2 linked regions of the Prochlorococcus marinus str. NATL2A genome follow. Each later gene encodes a partner of the first gene's protein in a complex. Links are inferred from orthologs where the notes say so. Each region holds a gene or a part of one and is shown in the gene's direction. Other genes may lie near its edges.

Region 1 (3,263 bases):
TGATTTTTTCTTTATGGTTATTGCAAAGGATTTTCAGGAAAAACTAATTTTTATATTAAGTTTGGCAAATCATCTAAATTTCCTCTCCAAAAAAGATCAGGTTGAATTGGAGTTAGTGAGGGAGAGCATAAAGCTATTTGAGAGACATCACTTGGCCATCCCTTAGGCCCTTCTCCTGCAGATTGAAGATCTTTTACTGCTTCCCCAGCCATCCAAAAATAGGTATTACCTCTTGGATCGACTCTTCGAATGAATTGTTCTTCGTATTGTCTGATTGAAAGTCTTGTCCAAACCAAATCACCCATTTCTTTTTCTTCACAAGGGGGAATATTTAAATTTAGGAGTAAGTTCTTGGGCCAATTTTGTTGAATTGCTTTCTCTGCAATATCTAAGGAAAGTTTCCCAGCGAAACTAAAATTTTTCCATTGAAAACTTGCAACGCTCACCGCAATAGATGGAATCCCATCTAAGGTCCCCTCAAGTGCAGCAGCAACAGTCCCTGAGCAAAAAATATCCGTACCAAGATTAGGCCCATGATTAATTCCAGAAAGAATTAAGTCTGGCTTTTGATCAAGAAGTTCATTAAGTGCGAGTTTTACGCAATCAGCAGGGGTTCCACTACATCCCCAAGCTTTAATACCTCCCCCAAATAATTCGTCTGCCTTTTCAGCGCGTATGGGCGAATGTAAAGTTAATCCATGACCAGTTGCGGATCTTTCTTGATCTGGACAAACAACAGTAACTTTATGTCCTCTGCTCGCTGCAGATGTGGCAAGTGTTCTTATCCCTTCTGCAAAAACACCATCATCATTACTGATTAAAATTTTCAATGGTTTCATTTTTTTGCTATTAGTTTTTAGAACTGGGACAGGTTGCCGATTAAACTAGTACTCGAGATGGCAATTCATTGAGTTCAACATTATCCCTAAAACAGCTCATCGGTGAGCTTGAGATTCTAGAAAGCGAGGCGGCAAAAGAAATTGCTTCTGCTGAAAATTCTGAATCAATAGAGAAATTAAGGTTGAGTTTCCTTGGAAAGAAAGGAAAACTCTCACTCCTATTGGGAGGGATGAAAAATCTTTCTAATGAAGAAAGACCTTTAATTGGTCAAAGAGCGAACGTTTTAAAAACTCAATTGCAAGAACTAATCAAGGAAAAGCTTGAAATTTTAAAAACTCAAGCTTTAAGTCAGATATTAATAAAGGAAACTATAGATGTTACAGCGCCTCCAACAGGTATTACTCAAGGACATCGCCACCCCTTAATAACAACTACTGAGCAAATAATCGATCTTTTCTTGGGTCTTGGATACCAAGTTTCTGAAGGTCCTGAGATAGAGAATGATTACTACAATTTCGAGGCACTGAATATTCCACCTGATCATCCTGCAAGAGATATGCAAGATACTTTTTATCTGGGAGGTGAATACCTTTTGAGAACTCATACATCGCCTGTTCAGATTCGTTGCCTTGAAAGCAAAAAGCCACCTGTAAGAATTGTTTCACCCGGTCGGGTTTATCGAAGAGATGCAGTTGATGCAACTCATTCGCCTGTGTTCCACCAGGTTGAGGTCTTAGCAATTGATGAAAAGCTTGACTTTAGTCATTTAAGAGGAACAGTAATGGCCTTTTTAAAAGCATTTTTTGGAGATCTTCCTATTCGATTTAGGGCTAGCTATTTCCCATTTACGGAGCCATCAGCAGAAGTTGATGTCCAATGGAGAGGAAAGTGGTTAGAAGTTATGGGTTGCGGGATGGTCGATCCTGCTGTTTTAGAGGAATTAGGGATTGATCCAGAAAAATATAGTGGATTTGCTGCTGGACTAGGGGTTGAAAGATTTTGCATGGTTCGTCATGGCCTAGATGATATAAGAAAGTTATATACAAGTGATCTCAGATTTTTAGAACAATTTTAGAGTTGGATTTTTTGAATTAAATTTTAATTTATAAATAAATAATATTGACATTTAATTGCTAATATTGTGCGATAGTTTGTGAAGTATGATCGGTGCCCCGAGTAGGACTGATCGTTAATGACGGGAAAGAGCTTGCTGTTAAGACAGCAAAAACTTTTCAAAAGAAACTAGAAGATTCTGGTTTTGAGGTCGTAAGAGTAAGTAGCGCAGGCGGTTTATTAGGTTTTACTAATCCTGATCAATATATGAGTTCACAAGGATACAACTCATGTATTCCAGAAGGTTTTGATTCTTCAATTTTATTTGCCGTTGTATTGGGAGGTGATGGGACTGTCTTGTCTGCAGCAAGACAAACTGCACCATTGGGTATCCCCATACTCACTGTAAATACTGGACATTTAGGCTTTTTGGCTGAGGCGTATCTTTCAGATATAGATAAAATTTTCAAACATTTAGTTGCAAGGCAATGGAGTATTGAGAAAAGAACAAGCCTAGTAGTGAGTGTTATGAGAGGTGATCAATGTAGATGGGAAGCTCTTTGCCTCAATGAAATGGCATTGCATAGAGAACCTATGACAAGTATGTGTCATTTTGAAATTTCTGTTGGTCGGCATGCGCCCGTCGATATTTCTGCAGATGGTGTAATTCTCTCTACTCCTACTGGTTCAACTGCTTATTCACTCAGTGCCGGGGGACCTGTGATTACTCCTGATTGTCCAGTTTTACAGCTTACGCCTGTATCTCCTCATTCATTAGCATCTAGAGCTCTTGTCTTTAGCAACGAAGAGCCAGTAACGGTTTTTCCTGCCACACCTGAAAGATTAATGATGGTAGTTGATGGTAGTGCAGGCTGTTATGTATGGCCAGAGGATAGAGTTTTAATTAGAAAAAGTGATCATCCAGTTAAGTTCATTAGACTTTCTGATCATGAGTTCTTTCAAGTTCTAAGAAATAAATTAGGTTGGGGACTCCCCCACGTTGCGAAACCTGATAAAACATAAAAATTATTTAATTTCACCCTTCAAAATAAAAACAGGATTTAAAGGAGATAATCTTATATCTTCTCCAATACTTACACCTCTATACGATTGATGTTGACTAATAGATAACTTGTGGGCTTTAGGCTTTAAAATCGACTCTAATTTTGATATAGATTTTAATGATATTAGTGGTATAACTATTATACAAGTACTATTTATCAGCTTCAAAACTTCTTCAAGAATTAAATGTGAGTTTGAGCCACCGCCTCCGATAATAACTCTTTCTGGTTTTGAAAGACTAGATGTAATTTTATTTTGTTTAAATATATTTAATGCTTCATCCTCAATTATCAATGATGGCTTAACAC
Region 2 (3,533 bases), 460 kb from region 1 along the record:
AACTTGTTCTGACCAGATACTTGTTCTAGTGAAATTGCATCATCTATTTCTACCGTTTTAGAATCATCTATTGTATATGTTTTAAGATGGGTAAGATCTTTAACTGCAGAATTTAAATTATTACTTGTGTTAGATCTGAATATTATATCTTTTATTTCATCTTCTATTATTTTTGTGCCCATTCTATTTTTAATAGAATATTAAAAATATATAACTATCCTTCTGGATTAACAAAGGGAAGTAAGGCAATAATTCTTGCTCTTTTAACCGCTGTTGTTAAGTCTCTTTGTTGCTTAGCTGTTAATCCTGTAAGTCTTCTAGGTAAAATTTTTCCTCTATCAGTAATAAATTTCTTTAATAATTCAACGTCCTTATAATCAATAGGATCGCCTGGCTTTATTGGAGAAAGCTTTTGTTTAAATAGTGAATTAGTCATTTTTTTAAAAGTTTGTATGGGACAATTATTTGATTTCTCTATGAATTGTCATCTTATTTAATTCAGGACAGAATTTTTTAAGTTCAAGTCTCTCAGTAGTGTTCCTACGATTTTTCTCTGTGGTGTATCTAGATACTCCTGCAGAACGTTTTTTTGAGCTAGGAACAGTTCTAGACTCAGTACATTCTAAAGTAACCACAATTCTGGTACCTTTTTTCGCCATATGAACTTAGCTCAACTTTGGTGAGTCTGGGAACAAAGTACAATCTTACTAGGCTAAGCACCCTTTTTTATAAATTCATTTGAGCACCTATGTATAACTCGTGTAAGAACAAATCATGAAGGTATCTGTTTCTTGGCTAAAAGATCTTGTCGAATTTAACAATGATATTGACGAGCTTTCTGAAAAGCTGTCAATGACAGGCTTTGAGGTTGAATCTTTAGAAGACTTATCAGAACAAGCAAAGAATGTTGTTATTGGTTTTGTTGAGGAAATCACGCCGCATCCAAATGCTGAAAAGCTAAAAGTTTGTTCTGTAGATGTTGGTTTACCCAAAAAGTTGAGCATTGTTTGTGGTGCACCAAATGTAAAAGCAGGATTTCACGTCCTAGTGGCGAAGGTTGGAGCTTATTTATCTTCAAAGTCACTAAAAATAAAATTATCTAATTTACGTGGCGTTGAAAGCGAGGGAATGATTTGCTCGCTGGAAGAATTAGGTATTGAAAGTAGTAATGAAGGTATTGAAATTCTTGAAGAAAATGAAGCAAATATCCCACCAATTGGTTCAAATGCTGTTGATTACCTTTGTTTGAATGACACCATAATTGAATTAGCTATTACTGCTAATAGACCTGATGGTATGTCAATGGTAGGTATTGCACGAGAAATATCTACAATAACAAATTCAAAATTAACATTACCAAATTTAAATTACATTGAAGACTTTAATATATTTGAACCAAAAATATGTGATAAAGAAACGATTGGAGTAGACTGTATATACTCAATTACGTATATAGACAGTATTGACAATACTGGAAAGACAAATAAAAATATTTTTAATAAATTAAGTTCATTAAAACAAAATTGTATAAATCCTGTTGTAGACATAACAAATTATTTAATGCTTGAACAGGGACAACCATTACATGCTTTTGATGCAGATCTATTAGATAATATAATTGGTAGAAAGGTTAAACCAAATGATTTTGGTATTAGAAATGGTAAGCAAGGTGAATTATTTGTCGCACTTGATAAAAAGGAATATAAGATAAATCCCACGATAAAGTTGATTACCTGCGACGATATTCCAATAGCAATAGCAGGAGTTATAGGTGGAAATAATAGTTCTGTAAGTGATAAAACAACAAGGATTTGGTTAGAAGCTGCTGTATTTACCCCTACTTCAATTAGAAATAGCAGTAGAGAAATAGGTCTTAGGACAGATGCAAGTAGTAGGTACGAAAAAGGAATATCGTCAAATATGACTACTGCTGTTTCTAAAAGAGCTAGTGAACTAATTTCTGTTCAGTTAGGAGGAGACAATATATCTTCTTATGTTAATACTGATTTCAAGAAAAAAAGTATTAGTGTTAATCTAAGAATGGATAAAATCAATAGCGTCTTAGGTAAATTAAGTAGCTCTGATAGTAATTTTGTAAATAATAATTCTACTAAACTTCGATATCTTAATGAAGATGAGATTGAGACACTCTTATCAAAACTTGGTCTCATACTTACTTCAAATGATTCCGGTTGGAATGTTCAAGTACCTCCTTATAGATCATCTGATTTAACAAGAGAAATTGATTTAATAGAGGAGATAGCGAGGCTAATTGGATATGACAATTTTGATTCAAATATGCCAGATCCTCTTGAGCCAGGAGTACTTTCACCCACTAAGTTAGTTGAAAGACGTTTACGAAATTCTTTCATCCACAATGGTTTTCAAGAGGTAGTTACTTCTTCACTTGTTGGTCCAGAAAATACTGATGATAATGCTGTATTGATTAAAAACCCATTACTATCAGAGACAAGTAGATTAAGAACAAATGTATGGGATGAACATCTTAAAATACTTCAGAGAAACGTATCTTTTGGAGCTGAAGGTTGTTGGATCTTTGAAATAGCAAAGACATACAAAAAAGATAAAGAATGTTTTGTTGAAACTAATTTGTTATCAGGTGCATTGACTGGTAGTAAACGACTTAGTAAGTGGGGCGGAGCGTCAAAACAACTATCGTTAGATTATTTTGAAGCAAGAGGCAAACTTAAGCAATCTCTTGATGTTCTTGGAGTTGAGACTATTGATAAGCAGCTTGCTGAAAAAGATTTTATGCATCCAGGCCGAACTTCTGAATTATTTGTTGAAGGCAAAAGTATCGGCTTCTTTGGTCAAATTCATCCTTCGCAGTCTGAGAAATTTGATCTAATTAAGGAAACTTATTTATTTAACCTTGATTTTGATTCATTGATAAAAGCTGCGACAAGGAAAACAAATTGGACAAGAATTTACAAGGATTACCCCACTGTTCCTTATATGGAAAGAGATATTGCCCTCATACATTCAAAAAAATATAGCTCTTTAGAAATCATGGGTCTAATTAAAAAAACTGGAAGGCCATTATTAGAGAAAGTAGAGTTAATAGATCGTTACGAGGGCTCTTCAATGCCCGAGGATGAGATTAGCCAAGCTTTTCGAATCAGATACAGAGATGCAAAAAAAACATTAGTAGAGAAAGACATTAATCCAATACACGAAAAGATTAGAAATGCTCTTAAAGAAAAAATAAAAGCGGAACTAAGAAGTTAGTCTCAGAAATATCAGCCTTGTCTCTTAGTTAGACCAATAAAGAGTCTAATACAAGACTTGCGAGACCACCGCTTTTTAAGAAAATATATTTAGAGAATAAACATTTTTTGAAGATCGATGTCTTTGTTATTGCTTGAAAATATACATTGATGAAAAATCACTCATATTTAAAATTTTATATTTCAATTGCAAAAACATCTTAAGAATAGTCTCTAAGATCCTTAATGCGACGCAATACAGGACTAGTAATAGGACTGACATTAGACTAATGAGAATTTTTTTAA

Evidence for each region. Proteins that work in one complex are often made in the same cells at the same time.
Region 2: the proteins of pheS (region 1) and pheT are in contact, whole or in part, in a crystal structure (PDB 6P24), measured with the Escherichia coli proteins. The link is inferred for Prochlorococcus marinus str. NATL2A from one-to-one orthologs.

The regions. Positions count from the first base shown.
Region 1 is NC_007335.2:1,341,113-1,344,375, reverse strand. The notes cover bases 46-2,911. They hold pheS (phenylalanine--tRNA ligase subunit alpha), read left to right. Parts: upstream 46-907; coding sequence 908-1,915; downstream 1,916-2,911. Other genes in these bases: PMN2A_RS07375 (NAD(+) kinase), read left to right, coding at 2,008-2,911; surE (5'/3'-nucleotidase SurE), read right to left, coding at 51-839; PMN2A_RS07390 (DUF3611 family protein), read left to right, coding at 46-47. In the rest of the region: more of PMN2A_RS07390, read left to right, coding at 1-45; more of PMN2A_RS07375, read left to right, coding at 2,912-2,916; PMN2A_RS07370 (bifunctional cobalt-precorrin-7 (C(5))-methyltransferase/cobalt-precorrin-6B (C(15))-methyltransferase), read right to left, coding at 2,920-3,263.
Region 2 is NC_007335.2:882,947-886,479, reverse strand. The notes cover bases 376-3,511. They hold pheT (phenylalanine--tRNA ligase subunit beta), read left to right. Parts: upstream 376-774; coding sequence 775-3,249; downstream 3,250-3,511. Other genes in these bases: rpmG (50S ribosomal protein L33), read right to left, coding at 462-659; rpsR (30S ribosomal protein S18), read right to left, coding at 376-436. Also shown: PMN2A_RS04645 (ribonuclease catalytic domain-containing protein), read right to left, coding at 1-182; more of rpsR, read right to left, coding at 215-375.